2 regions of the Guptibacillus sedimenti genome follow, and region 1 is predicted to be linked to the other one. Evidence: a T-box and tRNA genes for the amino acid it is inferred to sense, from the RefSeq annotation. Region 1 holds a T-box; the other holds one or more tRNA genes.
What was found. The T-box of region 1 lies ahead of tyrS (tyrosine--tRNA ligase). A T-box ahead of a tRNA ligase gene usually reads a tRNA of that ligase, here a tRNA-Tyr.

Region 1 (9,023 bases):
ATCCCTTTACTCTTGAGATCTCATCAGTTACAGGTCTATTCAATATATCAATCTTCCATTCTTCTAGACGATCGATCTCATTGTATATTTTTCTTCTAGCAAAAGTGCCATATAATATGACGGCAACCAGTAAAATAATCGCAATGACAATATACTCCAACGGAAGCACCCCTTCTTCCACATCATCAATTTATGTATACATGCTAATTAAGCAGTCTAAATCATCAGATATAGATCTTTTATAAACAAATATGTAGGAAATTCATTAATGTTTTTATGATACCATGTAATTACCTCTTTGACTAAATAAATTCAATATTCGACAGCTAAATTCCTTGATTATATTATAAACTTTTTCATTTTTTGAAAGAAGGTGCTTTAGAATGAATATTTCATATGATGGACACATCCACTCTCCTTTTTGTCCACACGGCTCCACTGATCAATTTGAAGAGTACGTAGAAGCAGCAATACAAGCAGGTTATAAAGGAATGACTTTTACAGAACATGCTCCCCTCCCTAAAACCTTTACTGATCCTGTTCCAGACAAAGACAGCGGGATGAAGTGGGGGGACGTTCATCGTTACTTTATTTCCATTCAACAACTGAAAGAAAAGTATAAGGGTTTAATTGAAATTAATAGCGGACTTGAAGTTGATTATATTGAGGGTTATGAGGAAGAGACGAGACAGTTACTTGATTCAGTTGGTCCACTTCTAGATGACGCCATTCTTTCCGTCCACTTTATCAAACACGGCGATTTCTATACATGCTTGGACTATAGCCCAGAAGCATTCAATGACCTTATCCAAGCGTTAGGTTCGGTTGAAATGGTTCATAAAAAATATTATGAAACTGTGCTAAAGTCCGTTAAATCCAATTTAGGAAATTACAAGCCTACTCGTATAGGACATATGACACTTGCAAATAAATTCCAGAAAAAATATCCGGTTAGTAATGATTTTCAAAGCGAAATAGCTACTATTCTTATTGCGATTAAAGATCACAACTATTCTCTTGATTACAATGGTGCTGGTACAGTGAAACCACTTTGCGAAGAACCCTATCCAAGCGATCAAGTCGTCAAAGAAGCGTTAAAACGAGAAATCCCTCTCGTCTATGGCTCAGATGCCCATAGTGCAAAAGGGATTGGTCAGGGAGCAGATCGGCTGATCACTCATTTGCTTCAAAAGCCAAATATAATCAACCATTCATAACAAGCGGGCGCTCGTCCCACTTCTTCTCTTTACAAACAGTTAACTGAATCCACTGATATAACTGCTTGTTATATTTTTCTATAAAATAACGTTCATTCGGTTGAATATGATGCACTTCGAGAATATATTGCGGGTGTAAAAAAGGCATCGAAAGCATCCCTTTCATTTGCATCACAATATAATCAATGGGTTGAGGGCGAAACTCTTTTCTCGCAAAACCCACTTCTAGAATCCTAGTGAAATAATACTTTTCTTTCGCCAGATAAGTGGTCATAATTTCCCGAACAAGAACAGAATCGAATGTGATCTCTCGGTGTACAAATCGAGCTAACTGTCTATTCAAATACTGATATTCCATCACACGCTCAATTGCTTCAATAAGACATGTTTTTGCTGAGTGCCCTTCCAGCTGTTGATATGCAGCTTCAATTTCTTTTACATACCCTTCAAGAAAAGAAGTCATTAAAAACTCAGCTAATCCCTTTTTTCCGTTAAAGTAATAAGAGATTAGTGCAACGTTCACCTCTGCTTTACTCGCAATATCACGAACTGAAGTACCGTGGAATCCTTTGGTGTTAAAGAGTTGAATGGCGGCCTGGATGACACTTCGCTTCGATACTGTATCTCGCTCCTGTTTCACTAGGAACCACCTCCAAATAGTTCGTTCTTAGTAACTCATTCGTTAATTGGTCCTCCATTCCTTTAATAATCGTGCGACAAAATATGTGTGTTCCTCAACAAGATTTGATATGATTATCATAATTTCGAGTTAAGGAAGAGGTGTTTTGACATGTTTGAGGTCGAATCCTATTCAGGTAAAAGAGAAAAAGACTATCAAATGGTAATTAAACAATTAAGAGCACTGCTAGATGGCGAGACGAATCAGCTAGCCAACCTTGCAAATGCTTCTGCATTATTAAATCAGTTTTTATCAGATGTGAACTGGGTAGGTTTTTATTTATACGAAAAAGAAACCGATCAACTTGTTCTCGGTCCATTTCAGGGGCTACCCGCTTGTGTCAGAATTCAGAATGGAAAAGGCGTATGCGGCACCGCATCCAAGGAAGGCAAAACAATGAGAATTGAGAATGTGCATGAGTTCCCAGGACATATTGCCTGTGACGCTGCGTCTCAATCTGAAATTGTAGTGCCCATTTTTACGAATGGGGCACTTCTTGGCGTTCTTGATATTGACAGCCCAGAAGTTGGACGATTTGATGAAGTGGACCAAGAGTATTTAGAAAAATTCACACTAGCATTGCAAGATTACCTTTAAGACCAGGTTTAATCTTCATCTATAAGAACTTTAAGTAATGATAAAAACCGTCCAATGGAGTTCTCCATTGGACGGTTTTTTTATTTTTCAAGCGCTTGTTCGATATCCCTCCAAATGTCTTCCCACGCTTCAAGTCCAATCGAAAGACGAATAAGCGATTCACTAATGCCCATCCGTTTTTGCTCTTCTTCAGGAACCACTGCATGTGTCATCGTCGCTGGATGTTGAATAAGCGTTTCAGCATCTCCAAGACTAACTGCAATTTTTATCATTCCTAGCCGATTCATAAAATTTTGCGCTTCTAGTTTACCACCATTTATTTCAAAGCTAATTAATCCTCCTGGGCTTTTCATCTGCTTTTGTGCAATTAGAAAAGAAGGCGATTCCTCTCTTCCTGGATACATCACATTCGTTACTGATGGATGCTCGATTAACTTTTGAACGATTTTATGAGCATTTGAGCAGTGACGATCCATCCGAATTGGGAGAGTCTTCAATCCCCGAAGGAGTAACCATGCATCAAACGGTGATAGAATTCCTCCGATATCTTTTTGTGTACTCTTTGCAATGGCAGTAATTGTCTTCTTATCACTTACAACCAGTCCCGCCACGACATCCCCATGCCCTCCGATATACTTCGTAGCGCTGTGCAAAACAATATCACATCCAAATTCTAGAGGGCGTTGTAGATACGGCGTAGAAAATGTATTATCTACCACAACCGTAATTCCTTTCTCCTTTGCTACAGAAGAAATCATTTCAAGATCAATTAATTTCAATGTTGGATTTATGGGCGTCTCTATATAAATAACCGTTGTATTTGGGCGAATAGCTTGTTGAATTTGTTCAAATGAATCAAGTGGAAGCAAATCATGCTCGATCGCAAACTTCTCTTCTAACATTTTAAGTAATCCAAACGTGCAGCCGTACACTCCTTCAGAACAAAGGATATGGTCTCCCGACTTTACAAGATACATAAGAACAGCAGAAACAGCTGCCATGCCTGAACCAAAAGCTAAACCACCCTCCGCATTCTCAAGAGAAGCAATCCTCTCTTCCAACATTCGAACAGTAGGATTTCCAAGTCTTGAATAAATGTAGCCAGGCTCTTCACCAGCAAACCTTCTTTCACCAGCTTCTGCTGTTTCAAATGTAAAAGTGGATGTTTGATAGATCGGTGATGCTAGACTATTATGATGTGATTTAGAATCATATCCATCATGAATTGTTTTTGTCTCAAAACGTTGCTCTCCCAAAGTCATAACCCCCTGTTATAAAATCACACATTACACTTTCATTGTAAGCGTTTTCAATTATAAGGTGAAGAGGGAATTATCTTTCTCAACAAGTCATTGACATCTTCTTATCCATCAAATCCCTACTATAGTTGACATCTCAATCTGAAAGAGTTACAATTGCATTTGTGTAAAATAAGAATGGGCAGCAGCGTGACGGGCTGCGATTTCATTGTGTTCCTTTTAATAGGTACGCCGCGTACCCTCCGGCTGTCGAGGTGAAGGCGTGTGAAAACACAATGTGCGCAAACCGGAATCACGACACTGTTTTTATTTTATACCAATAATAATGGTATAAAGGAGGAGCTAAATATGGCTCGTTATACAGGACCAAGTTGGAAAATTTCTCGTCGTCTTGGTATTTCTCTAAGTGGAACAGGTAAAGAATTGGAAAAGCGTCCTTACGCTCCAGGTCAACACGGACCTAACCAGCGTAGAAAGCTTTCTGAATATGGACTTCAGCTTCAAGAGAAGCAAAAGCTTCGTCACATGTACGGCATGACTGAGCGTCAATTCCGTCGTCTTTTCGATGATGCTGGTAAAATGAAAGGTGTTCACGGTGAGAACTTCATGATTCTTCTTGAAGCTCGTCTTGATAACCTTGTTTATCGTCTGGGTCTAGCTCGCACTCGCCGTCAGGCTCGTCAGCTAGTTAACCACGGCCACATCACTGTCGATGGCAAACGCGTTGACATCCCTTCTTACCGCGTAGCGACTGGTCAAGTGATCAGCGTTCGTGAGAAGTCAAACAACCTTGACATCATCAAAGAAGCAATCGAAGTAAACAACTTCGTTCCAGAATACCTTACTTTCGATGCAGATAAGCTTGAAGGTACGTTCTCTCGTTTTCCTGAGCGTTCTGAACTTCCTGCTGAAATCACTGAAGCTCTTATCGTTGAGTACTACTCTCGTTAAGCTGTTTCAACTCCCCGGAATTTATTCCGGGGTTTTTTTTATGTCCAGCAAAATTGATTTATACGAAAAAAGAGATGCTCCTATCGAGCACCTCTTCATTAACAATTAATATGTGAGAAGGAAGTATTTCTTTTTCCCTCTTCGAATAATAACGTATTGATTTTCAATTTGATCGCTTTCTGAAATCACCTTGTCTATTTCCTTACAGCGTATACCATTAATATAAACGGCGCCATTCTTCACATCTTCTCTTGCCTGACGCTTGGAAGATGAAATTCCAGCTTCTACAAGTAAGTCAATCAATCCTTTTTCATGATCTTCTACGTGATAGGATGGCACATCTTTAAACCCTAAACGAATTTCTTCAGCTGTTAATTGCTTTATATCTCCACTAAAAAGAGCTTCCGAAATATTGATCGCCTGCTGAAGCTTTTCTTCTCCATGTACGAGCTTCGTTACGTTTTCAGCAAGTGTACGGTGCGCTTCTCTTTTTTCTGGTGCTTCTAAATGCTTCGACTCAATTTCTTTAATCTCTTCAATACTTAAGAATGTAAAGTAATTTAGGAACTTTACCACATCGCGATCATCTGTATTAATCCAGAACTGATAGAATTCATAAGGAGATGTTTTATCAGCATCTAACCAGATTGCGCCACCTTCTGACTTACCAAACTTGGAGCCGTCACTTTTCGTAACAAGTGGAAACGTTGCACCGTATGCTTTCGTCGATTCTTCGCTTCCTTCTTCTTTACGAATTAATTCAAGACCAGCCGTGATATTTCCCCACTGATCACTACCCCCAATTTGCAAGCGACAATTTTCTTTACGATAAAGTTGAAGAAAGTCATACGATTGAAGAATCATGTACGTAAACTCGGTAAAAGAAATTCCAGCTTCGAGACGTGATGTAACCGAATCTTTCGCAAGCATGTAATTTAAACCAAAGTTCTTTCCTACATCGCGAAGAAATGGAATCACATTCAATTCGCCGATCCAGTCAAAGTTGTTTACAGCTTTTGCAGCATTCGCTTCTGTACCAAAATCTAAAAAGCGCGCTAGCTGACCCTGTAATTTATTGGTCCATTCTTTTACAATAACTTCGGAATTTAACGTACGCTCATTCGAACGACCACTTGGGTCTCCAATAAGTCCGGTTGCCCCACCAACAAGCGCAATCGGCGTATGCCCTGCAAGCTGAAATCTACGAAGCGCAAGAACTGGCAACAAATGTCCAATATGAAGACTATCAGCTGTTGGATCAAATCCTGAATAAAGCGCAATTCGGTTGTTAGACAACTCTTTTTCAAGACCTTCTCTATCGGTCACCTGATTTAACAGGCCTCTTGCTTCTAATTCATCTAAAATGTGCATATCAACGTCTCCTCTAAATCATAGTAATTCCCTAATACAAGCAATTTACAGTTCTACAAACATAAAAAACCCCGCCCCCAAAAAGGGGCGAGATTGATCGCGGTACCACCCTTGTTGAAGAAAGCATGCTTTCTTCCACTCAGTCAGAATAACGGTCTGAACCGTCTAATGCTACACAGACATTGTCTTTCCCATTAGAAGCTCATGGAGGTAATTCACATTTTCCTTTATGCTAGTTCTCACCGACCACCAGCTCTCTGAAAAAGGGAGAAAAACGCTACTTTGTCCAATCAAAGCATGTCATTCATAAAAAAACACTATTTAAATTAATATCATAAACGGAAAACCATGTCAATTCTAACCCTACTGATATCCCTACCAGTTTATACAAATCTCGACGACATATGCTATAATAAATAGGATTAATTTGAGGGGGTATAGGAATGCGAGAGCTTTTTTCTACTATCAGGCAGAAGTGGAACGCGTTCATTGATAGATTACAAGAATACAACATATTATCCGGCTCCAGAATTGCCTATAAAGTTGTTTGGAATCTTTTTCTGATCTTTATAGTAATTGGTCTTATGGGCACTTTTTTCGCCGGTGGCGTTGGTGCGGGATATTTTGCATCGCTTGTAAAAGATGAACCGATTCGCTCTTACGATGAGATGAAGAGTGACGTTTATAACTACGAAGAAACCAGTGAGGTCTATTTTGCTGGAGACGTATTTCTTGGAAACTTCCGTTCAGATATTGAGCGTAAAGAAGTTGAGTTAAAAGACGTTTCTCCTCTTCTACAAAAGGCGGTCATTTCCACAGAAGATGAATACTTTTACGATCATGACGGCATTGTTCCTAAAGCAATTGGACGAGCTGTACTGCAAGAAGTTACAAATTCAGAAGACCGCAGTGGTGGGAGCACACTCACGCAACAGCTTGTTAAAAACCAGATTTTGACGAGAGAGGTTTCATTTGAACGAAAAGCAAAAGAAATGCTGCTCGCGCTTCGACTGGAAAACTTCTTTAATAAAGACGAAATTCTAGAAGCATACCTAAACATTGTTCCTTACGGACGTAATGCTTCTGGTAATAATATCGCAGGCGTTCAAGCAGCTTCACAAGGCATATTCGGAGTCAATGCAAGTGATTTAAACTTGCCTCAAGCTGCTTTTATTGCTGGTATTCCCAAAAACCCTTATACATACACCCCTTTTACAAACTCGGGTGAGGTGAAAGAGGATCTTTCAGCTGGAATCGACCGGATGGAATTTGTTCTTTATCGCATGTATCAAGAAGAAACAATTACCGAAGATGAGTACAACAAAGCGCTTGAATACGATATTGAAAAAAACCTAACTAAATCTTCCCCTTCGCCAGTTGAGAAATACCCATACCTTACATTTGAGATTGAAGATCGTGCGAAACGCGTTCTTGCAGAGCAGATCGCTGATGAAGAAGGATATGATGGAGAAAAGCTTGCGAAGAGCGTGGACTATTATAACCAAATAACTTATGACGCTAATGTTACTGGAAGATCTGCAACAGAAATAGCTAAGAAAATGGATTTAAAGTGGGAAGAAGTTCAAGAAAACTCTGATGTCTTTCTCGAATTTATGAGCAATGCTGAGAAGGAACTCCGAAAAAATGGATACAAAATTTACACAACAATAGACAGAGATATTTATGAATCTATGAATGCTGCAAGAGATAAAGTTTTAGAAAATGGAAGCTACTTTCAAAGTTCTAAAACAATTTCCGTGCAAAACTCCCAGACAGGAGAACTCGAAAACAAAGAATTCCCCATGCAAGTGGGTAGTATCTTAATCGAAAATGAAACTGGAAAGATTCTTTCTTTCGTGGGTGGGAGAGATTTTGCAGAAGAAGAACTTAACCATGCTACTGGTGCTTATCGTTCAAATGGTTCTACGATGAAACCATTGCTTGACTATGCTCCTGCAATGGAAGTAGGAAAAGTTCAGCCAGGCTACATTGTGCCAGATTTACCGATTAAAGAGGGATATAATCCTGGTAACTACTCATCGAATTATCATGGTCTTGTTACAGCCCGAAAAGCATTGGAAAGATCATACAACGTTCCTGCAGTTCGTATTTACAATAAAATGAACCCTGTTGAAGCAACAGACTATTTAGTGAAAATGGGCTTTAGTACAATGACACTTGATGACCGAACAAATCCATCAATGGCCATAGGTGCACTTCAACGTGGCGTAAGTGTAGAAGAAAACACGAATGCTTTTGGTACATTTGCTAATGGTGGAAAATTTGTCGATGCATACTTAATTGATAAAATAGTTGATAGAGACGGAAACACAATTTTCGAACAAAAACCAGAACCAGTCGAGGTTTTTAGTCCTCAAACAGCGTATCTAACGATTGATATGATGCGTGACGTAGTTAATCAAGGGACAGCCCAAGACATTCCAAACAAACTGAAATTCTCTTCGGATTGGGCTGGAAAAACTGGTACAGGACAAGACTATTATGATGCATGGTTTGTAGCAGTTAATCCTAATGTTTCACTAGGTGTATGGACTGGATACGATAAACAAATCAGTATGGATAGTCAATATGCCAATAGAAATAAAAACTTATGGGCATTATTTGCTAATGCTGCTTATGATAAAAAACCTGAAATAATGGACCCAGAAAAATCTTTCAAAATGCCAACCGGTATTGTAAAACGTTCTTTCTGTGGAATTTCAGGGAAGCTTGCATCTGACCTTTGTCAGAAAGCTGGTCTTGTCCAAACTGACCTATTTAACGCTAAATACGTACCGACTGAAGTGGATGACAGCCTCACTGAAGGACGTTATGTAGTGATGAATGGTAATACGTATCAAGCGCTTAGCTCCACTCCAGAAGAGTTCGTGTCGAGCGGAGTAATGATTAAAGAAGATTACTTCTCCGGAGTCGATCTTGCATCACTTC
Region 2 (9,023 bases), on a different contig from region 1:
AGGCTTCCAGATCGGATAAAAGAAGATATTGAAATGATCCAACGCGATATTCCGAAAGCTTTCTGGGATGAATTATTACAGAAGGGGTTTATCTCTCCTGATGCCCCTTTACCTACTACGATTGAATAAGTATCTTAACTAAACAAAAATGGACTTCTCTACTGGAAGTCCATTTTTGTTTATATGCTTTATCCTAATAAAAATTACTTCCTCATCCTCTTGCGTTTATGCCACTTGAAATAGACTTTATTTTCAGGATGAATGCTGATTTTTTTGCGTTGATTTAATCCGTACATGTCATAGTCATCTTCTTGAATACTTGAAGAAATGTGTAATCGCCCCTGGCCGTCAAAGGCTATCAACCCCTCATCATAGAGAGCGGCGTGGTTTTGACAAAGTAGCACCCCATTAAAAGGATCCAATCGCTCGTCGTTTGAACAATCCTTCCATGGTTTAGCATGGCTTGCTTTAAGTAATTCCGGAAGTTTAATGGCACAAAGAGCACACTGACCTTCCCATAACGGAGCAACTTCATTGCGAAACTTTAACTTTCCCCATCTCATTTTCATTTTCGCTTCTGATTCTGTTTCCGTAATGATGGGTATTAATGTATTACGTTCCGTTCTTCTAACTTCATCTACGGTTAACTCTAATTGTTCTTCATTGATACGATAAAAATTGGACTCACTAATTAGCTCAAGCAGCTTAATTGTTAGTGCTTCATGACAAGGGTATAAATACCCAGGATTTCCACTTGCATCAAGTTGAAATGGTGCGTATTTAAGAGGTAATAAAGGTGATATTTCTTCGAATTTTTCTCTTACATTTAGCGGAACGTCCAATTCATGGTATTCTAGCGCCACTAAATATCCTTTATCGGCTATCGTTTGATGCGATAAAGTTGACGGTTTCGCCTCCTCTTTACAGTCACTCTTTGCAAGGCTAACCGCTACAATCTCTCCTTTAACATAGTGGAAAATAGGATCTCCTTTTTTGACTTCTTTCAGCCTCTTCCACGAGTGAGGCTCTTGGCCACCCCTATCTTCTTTCGGTGACCAGATCACCCCTGCTTCTTTTTCTTCAACATATGTATCTCCTTGCATGACAATAAAACTATTCATCTTTCTTCCTCCAACTGTTGTGCTTATTTCTCTAGTTGTTTACACGCTATCCAAGTTAAAGTATATGGGTGATCTGTGAATCATTCAAGTTATTACGTATCTTAAATATATGTTTATGGTTCACTACTCCATAAAAAAAGACCGAGCAGGCTCGATCTTTTTCTAACGAACTATAAAAATAAGTCGCTCCTATTGCTGCATTGGCCGGACAACCACTTCATTTACATTCACATAATCAGGTTGCGTTACTGCATACACAACGGCACGGGCAATATCATCCGCTTGAAGAGCTTTCATTGAAGAGGCTCGATCCTTAAACATGTTAAGCACCTCTTCATCCGTAATATGATGAGTTAGTTCAGTTTCAACGGCACCTGGAGAAATATTCGTGACACGCACACCAGTTTTTGATAACTCTTTTTCAAGTCCCATTGAAAGGGCTCTTACGGCATATTTTGTAGCACTATACACGGCACTTGAAGCAAATACTTCATGACCTGCTACACTCGATACGTTAATAATATGACCACTCTCTTGTTTTAGCATATCAGGAAGCGCTGCATGAATGCCGTATAGAACACCTTTAATATTCACGTCCACCATTTGACTCCATTGATCGACCTCATCATTTTTCATAAATGATAGTAGCATCACTCCAGCATTATTGACGACGATGTCAACCTTTCCAAATTCTTGTTTGGCTTGCTTAACGAGTTGCTCCATATCTTCTTTTTTCGTAACATCCGTTTTTACTACAATGGCTTTTCCATTTGATTGATTCGTGATGAAGCTCGCTAAGTCAGTCAGTTTTTCTTCACGACGAGCTGCAAGCACAAGACTTGCTCCTTCATTCGCTAGTTGTTTCGCTATCGCCTCACCAATACCACTGCTAGCTCCCGTTACTATTGCTACTTTCCCATCAAGTTTCATCGATTGATCGCCTCCGCTTAGTTAAGGTTATTCTTATTGACCATAGCACAACTTTCTGAAAAGTTTGAATGTTATGCTCAATTAATATGTAAATGCTTCATTACTTTTGTAAAATAAAGCACGATCTACCTCCATAAGAAGTTTCCTGCTTATACAAAAACGAAACTAACCAACAAAGTCGATGCTTTGTTGGTTAGTTTCGTAAAAAAGGTACATAAACCGCTAATTGATATACCGATACTCCATTAATCGATTTAGAATATGAACTTCTTGCAGGATTTCTTCTCCAATGTTTGTTTCGCGAACTTTTTTTCTTTCTAATTCCTTATCGACCAATCTTTTTACTGATAATACATCTGCTCCGTGTAATAAAACTTCTTCTTTAGAATTAAATAGTTTATGAGCAACAAGCTGCATGCCGTAAGAATTAAATAATAATGTGTATCCCGCAATACCTGTTGTTGATTGATAAGCTTTCGAAAAACCGCCATCAATGACAATCATCTTGCCATTTGCTTTAATTGGATTTTCTCCATCAATTTCTTTAACAGGCGTGTGTCCATTTATAATGTGACCTTGATCTGGATTAAGATCAAATTCTGCTAGAATCTGGCGACAGATCTCTTCTTCTTCACGCAAATGGTAATAAGGATTTTTTCTTTCTTTATGGCTCTTCTTATCACTTATAAAATATCTCTCAAACGTCGTCATTTCTCTCTTACCGAACAGAGAAGAATACTCGCCTGTCCACAAATACCAAACCATATCCGTCGAAAGGTCAGCTGTTTCTTCAGGATGTGCGAAAGCATGGCGTAAATAATTTTCAAAAATATCAAGTAACTCGCGACCGGCATACGTTTTATTTTCGATGATCATTTTTTCCATATTCCCATTCTCATCTAGTGGGATACATCCATGAATTAACAGATTACCATTGTATCTTAAATAAAGACTGCCTTTTTTCATAAGGAAGTTCATGTGTCTAGCAAGCTTTTCCGAGTGTTGCACTGAAAACAAAAGCTTGTTGATTACTTCCTCCTCCTCCTTTAATAGCTTGTCAGGTTGGTCTGGATTAATGGTTGAAAAACAGGTGTTTTCTAACGGATACGTTTGCCCATGAATCGTAATGGTGTTTTCTTGATAATCAATTTTCTCTAATAAAAGTCTTTCAGACATATTGAAGTAAGATCTTCTCTTGATGATTGGACTCTCTAGTTTAAATTGTATCATCGTGATCGCCTGATGTATTTTCGTGATCTGGCATTTTTCATGACTCGTTTGTTTCTCTTCAGATTCTCTCTTTGGCGCAAATGCGGGATTATCATCATAATATTTTTCCGCGAGATTCAGTAAGGGTCTCAGATTTATGCCATAAACATCTTCAATGATTTCTAAATTGTTGTATCGAGCACAGATACGAATAATATTAGCAAGACATACTTTAGATCCTGCAAACGCACCAATCCATAGGACATCATGGTTTCCCCATTGTATATCTACAGAATGATAGTGAATAAGCGTATCCATAATTTTGTCAGGTTCTGGTCCTCGATCGTAGATATCCCCCACAACGTGAAGATGATCCACAACGAGTCTTTGCGTTGTATAGGCAAGTCCCGTGATTAGCTTATCCGCTTGGTTCAGAGAGATAATTTGTTGAAGTATTTTATTATAATAAGGCTCTTTATTCGTAAGATCAGCCGTTTTATAGAGAAGCTCTTCAATGACATAAACAAACTGATTAGGTAAAGCTTTACGTAGTTTGGATCGTGTATATTTGGAAGAGGCATACGAGATGAGCTTTAACATACGTTCAATCATCACCGTATACCATTCGTATAATTCGTTATCACTACTAAAAGAATGTTTAATTAGGTTTATTTTTTCTTCCGGATAGTAAACGAGCGTCGCAAATTCGTTTAACTCATCTTCTGGTAACTCATCTTTAAACAAGTCAGAGATTTTCTCTTTCACTTTACCTGAACCATTTCGTAGCACATGTTGAAAGGCTTGGTACTCCCCATGTAAATCACTAACAAAATGCTCAGTTCCTTTTGGTAGATTAAGGATGGCTTTAAGGTTTATGATTTCAGTGACAACTTTTTCTTCACTATCATATTTTTGGGCAAGTAAATCCAAATGTTTTGTGTTCAAACTGATGTATCCCCTTTCAAATTACTGCAAGGTTTAAGATGAGAACGATTGCAACTAGCCTTACTAGGATTCGTCTTCATAAATAATTCTTTACATTGATAGTAACATATTTTTAATACTAGAATAGAGAATAAAGCAGTACTCTACTACCTCATATGAAACGAATGATTTGCTATAATGCTAGTTTCTCATTTAATGTAAAACGCACAAAAAAAAAAAAGCAGTTCCATTTGGAGTGCACGATAACAAGGTGCCTCCTCCAATGAAACTACTTTTAACTTTACTTCTTTTTATTGAACTGTTTTTTCAGCTGCATCAACAGTATGTTTTAATAGCATCGCAATTGTAACTGGGCCCACGCCGCCCGGAACAGGTGTAATATAGGACGCTTTCTTAGCAGCCGCTTCATATTCCACATCCCCAACGTTTCCTTTGTTATATCCAGCATCCAGCACAACAGCTCCGTCTTTAACCCAGTCACCTTTAATAAATTCCGGCTTACCCACTGCAGCAATGACGATATCTGCTTGCTGCACATGCGAAGCAAGGTTAGTAGTTCTAGAATGACAAGTTGTTACTGTTGCATTCTGATTTAATAAAAGCGCAGATACTGGTTTTCCTAAAATTGGGCTGCGGCCGATTACAACAGCGTGCTTTCCTTCAGCTTGAATATCATAGTCTTCCATGATTTTCATGATTGCTGCAGGAGTGCAAGATGGATAAGTTCCAAATCCAAGAGCTGTTTGGCCATAGCCAGCACTCGTTACACCATCAACATCTTTCTCGATCGCAATGGTTTCAAAAGCAAGACGTTCATCAATTTGAGATGGAACGGGGTGTTGAAGCAATATACCATGCACAGAAGCATCCCGGTTTAACTCTTCAATTGTCTGTACGAGCGTTTCAGTTGTTGTGTCTTCGGAGAGGTGAATTTTTTTAGAGGTAATTCCTACCCGCTCACACGCATTGCCTTTCATTCTTACATAGGTCTCAGAAGATGGATCATCTCCAACAAGTATAGTCACAAGGCTTGGAGTCACATCCTTTTCTTTAAGAGATGCAACTCTTGTCTTTAACTCTTCTTTTATGCGATTAGCAACTGCTTTACCGTCTAAAATTTTTGTTTCGTTTGTCATATAAACTCCTCCTGAAAATTGGTAAAGAATGAGTTGTCTCATTTCTTCGCCCAGACGACCGGCATAGTCCGTCACAGCTCCCCTATGGTTATTTCCACAATTGTCGTCAGTTACTGCAACGAATGATTTCTACGGATATAGTAGCATAAAACAGAAACAAACGAAAGAAAAATGGGACAACAAACCACTAAAAGTGAACAAATTAATTAAATTACAATTAATCGTTCGGATATAATCTCCTCATCCTCCTTTAAAACAAGATGAATTCCTTTCGATTATCCTTGTCCATTCAGTACCAAATATATCTTTAAATTAGATGCTCTACTCGTTTATTGCAAATGACCTCTATGCTCACTTACTCGTGTGTATAAGAACAAAAAAACCCTTGAATAGAAATTCTATTCAAGGGTTTTTGGTATGCGCCTTAGAGGATTCGAACCTCTGACCCACAGCTTAGAAGGCTGTTGCTCTATCCTACTGAGCTAAAGGCGCATGATATGGAGAAGATTTCTCATCTAATCATTAGTATATCATGATTTAAATTATGATGGAAAGTTCATTCTGGTATTCTTCTCTAAAATATGTAATGGAGCGGGTGATGGGGATCGAACCCACGACATCAGCTTGGAAGGCTGAGGTTTTACCACTAAACTACACCCGCAAATGGCTGGGCTAGCTGGATTCGAACCGGCGCATGACGGAATCAAAATCCGTTGCCTTACCGCTTGGCTATAGCCCAATCATGGTGGAGGGGGACGGATTCGAACCGCCGAACCCTGAGGGAGCGGATTTACAGTCCGCCGCGTTTAGCCACTTCGCTACCCCTCCATGATGAAATTGAAATATGGTAGCGGCGGAGGGGATCGAACCCCCGACCTCACGGGTATGAACCGTACGCTCTAGCCAGCTGAGCTACACCGCCACTTACATTATGTATGGTGCGCCCGAGAGAAGTCGAATCCCTAACCTTCTGATCCGTAGTCAGACGCTCTATCCAATTGAGCTACGGGCGCAAAAAATATATGGTGCGGGTGAAGGGACTTGAACCCCCACGTCGTAAGACACTAGATCCTAAGTCTAGCGCGTCTGCCAATTCCGCCACACCCGCATGTGCTGTGCATCAGCGACGTTTAATAATATACCATTAGATCATTTAAAAAGTCAATCGTTATCCTAAAAAAACAAAGAAAGTTTTTTGCACAAAGAGTGAAAGCGTTGACAGGTCCTTATCCCTTTCATACGATTAGTGGTAGAAAAGGAGCTGTTTCTTATGAGTTTAACACAGTCCATTGAAAATGCTAAAAAATTCGACGAGAAAGATCCACTTGCGAAGTTCCGACGTGAATTTTATTTGAATCCGAACAGGATATATATGGATGGAAATTCTCTTGGTCTTCTTTCAAAAAAAGCTGAATCCTCTCTTCTTCAATCACTAGAAGACTGGAAACACCATGGAATAGACGGCTGGACTGATGGTCAACAACCCTGGTTTTATATGGCTGAGAACCTTGGTGGAATGACTTCTACCTTAATTGGCGCCCATTCTTCTGAAACCATGACAACCGGATCTATAACAACTAACCTTCATCAGATGCTTGCTACATTTTTTAAACCTTCTGGTAAAAAGACGAAAATTCTTGCTGATTCTCTAACATTTCCATCGGATATTTATGCGATTCAAAGTCAATTAGAACTTCACGGGTTATCACCAGATACACACCTTATTCAAGTTACAAGTCAAGATGGTAGAACGCTATTGGAAGATGACATTATTGAGGCGATTGATGAGACAGTTGCCCTAATTCTTCTTCCTTCTGTTCTGTATCGAAGTGGTCAATTACTCGATATTGAAAAGTTAACGAAAGCGGCTCATGATAAAGGAGCGATCATCGGATTTGATTTGGCTCACTCAATAGGAGCCATTCCACATAAACTTCATGAATGGAAGGTGGATTTCGCCGTTTGGTGTACATACAAATACTTAAATAGTGGACCTGGTGGAGTTGGCGGCCTTTTCGTTCATAAGGATCACCTGGGAAGACGCCCTGGACTTGCGGGTTGGTTCAGTTCAAAAAAGGACGTGCAATTTGATATGAGTCATACGCTTACTCATGCAGAAACCGCAGGCGCTTATCAAATTGGAACACCTCATATTTTTAGCATGGCCCCATTAATCGGGTCATTAGAATTGATGAATGATGCAGGAATTGAATCGATACGAGCAAAATCGCTTTCCCTAACCAGATTTTTAATGGAACTTGTTCAAGAGAACTTAATAGAAGATGGCTTTGTGATTACGAACCCATCAGAAGATGATCGGCGCGGTGGACACGTTTGTTTGGAGCATGATGATGCCGCACGTATATGTAAAGCGTTAAAACAACAAGGCGTCATTCCAGATTTCCGTTCTCCAAACGTGATTAGGCTCGCACCGATTGCCCTTTATTCTTCTTATGTAGACGTCTATCACGTTGTAGAGATTCTTAAAACCATCATGCGTGAAAAGACGTATCAACAATTTTCTAACAAACGAAATGTTATCGCTTAAGGTTGTATATTTCCAAACCTCCCCATTCATACTAAACATGATTAAAATGAAGGAGGGAAACTGGATGAGTCAACTTAATGAACTTGAACTTCAAAACTTACGTCATATGATTGGCGGCCACGAAACACTTGCAAACAAACTTGATTCCTACGCGGAGTCGTGTACCTGCCCACAGCTTAAGCAAATGCTACAAAAAGATGCTCAAGATGCACGTCATACACAACAACAACTAATGGGCTTTCTAAGCTAAGGAGGGATCTTATGAACGAAAAAGATATGGTAAACGACTATTTATCAGTGTTAAACAGTAGCTTAAGTAATTACGGAAGCGTGATTTCTCAAGCTGATAATCAGCAACTCCGGCAGGCTCTTCAACAGATCCGTAATACAGATGAACAGAGACAGTATAGCCTTTATCAGTACGCAAAGCAGAAAGGGTACTATCAACCTGCAGCGCCAGCTCAGGTTAATGAAATACAACAAGTTAAGAACCAACTGAGTGGTGCGCAACAGCAACAAAACAATCAGCCACCTCAAATGCATTAAACGGGAGCCGGTGAAAACCGGCTCTATGTCTTTGTACTCATTTTTTCATAATTTTACAAATAGCGTTTCGCTCTCCCACTATATGGATAATTAAACTAGTACTACATATAAGGAGTGTTGGCAATGGACGCTATTTTAAATGCAATAACCGAATTTTCCGCATTCATCTGGGGTTACCCAATGATGATCTTACTTTTAGGAGGCGGCTTGTTTCTAACAATACGGTTAGGATTCTTTCAAATCCTGTTTTTTCCCCACGCCTTAAAACATACGATCGGTAAAGTATTCAAAAAAGAAAAAGGTGATGGCACCATCTCGCCTTTTCAAGCATTTGCTTCAGCGCTTGCATCTACTGCTGGTGCAACGAACATAGTTGGGGTTCCTGTTGCCATCGCTTTCGGTGGACCTGGTGCAATTTTTTGGATGTGGGTCGTTTCCATTATCGGGATGTCCACTAAATTCTCAGAAATTGTACTCGGTATCAAATATCGTGAAGAAGATAAAAACGGTGTCTATGTTGGAGGCCCAATGTACTACATAAGAAAAGGGTTAGGCTGGAAATTTGCCTCTTCTCTCTTCGCTTTTGGA

Region 2: it encodes a tRNA-Tyr, which carries the amino acid that the T-box ahead of tyrS (tyrosine--tRNA ligase) is inferred to sense. The anticodon was not compared.

What each region holds. Positions count from the first base shown of each region.
Region 1 covers NZ_JAQQWV010000001.1:1,104,472-1,113,494, reverse strand. Annotated here, with positions in the region: gene ezrA (septation ring formation regulator EzrA) at 1-160, opposite strand, end outside; gene hisJ (histidinol-phosphatase HisJ) at 384-1,217, shown strand; gene refZ (forespore capture DNA-binding protein RefZ) at 1,204-1,857, opposite strand; gene PQ578_RS05360 (GAF domain-containing protein) at 2,008-2,493, shown strand; gene megL (methionine gamma-lyase) at 2,574-3,755, opposite strand; gene rpsD (30S ribosomal protein S4) at 4,101-4,703, shown strand; gene tyrS (tyrosine--tRNA ligase) at 4,809-6,074, opposite strand; T-box leader at 6,155-6,377, opposite strand; gene PQ578_RS05340 (transglycosylase domain-containing protein) at 6,518-9,023, shown strand, end outside.
Region 2 covers NZ_JAQQWV010000003.1:88,218-97,240, reverse strand. Annotated here, with positions in the region: gene PQ578_RS14990 (HNH endonuclease) at 204-1,121, opposite strand; gene PQ578_RS14985 (SDR family oxidoreductase) at 1,311-2,051, opposite strand; gene PQ578_RS14980 (fructose-1,6-bisphosphatase) at 2,274-4,205, opposite strand; gene PQ578_RS14975 (bifunctional 5,10-methylenetetrahydrofolate dehydrogenase/5,10-methenyltetrahydrofolate cyclohydrolase) at 4,496-5,341, opposite strand; ZMP/ZTP riboswitch at 5,383-5,465, opposite strand; tRNA gene PQ578_RS14970 (tRNA-Arg) at 5,760-5,833, opposite strand; tRNA gene PQ578_RS14965 (tRNA-Gly) at 5,929-6,002, opposite strand; tRNA gene PQ578_RS14960 (tRNA-Gln) at 6,006-6,080, opposite strand; tRNA gene PQ578_RS14955 (tRNA-Tyr) at 6,085-6,169, opposite strand; tRNA gene PQ578_RS14950 (tRNA-Met) at 6,187-6,263, opposite strand; tRNA gene PQ578_RS14945 (tRNA-Arg) at 6,278-6,354, opposite strand; tRNA gene PQ578_RS14940 (tRNA-Leu) at 6,365-6,449, opposite strand; gene kynU (kynureninase) at 6,612-7,889, shown strand; gene PQ578_RS14930 (hypothetical protein) at 7,954-8,139, shown strand; gene PQ578_RS14925 (spore coat protein) at 8,151-8,435, shown strand; gene PQ578_RS14920 (alanine/glycine:cation symporter family protein) at 8,559-9,023, shown strand, end outside.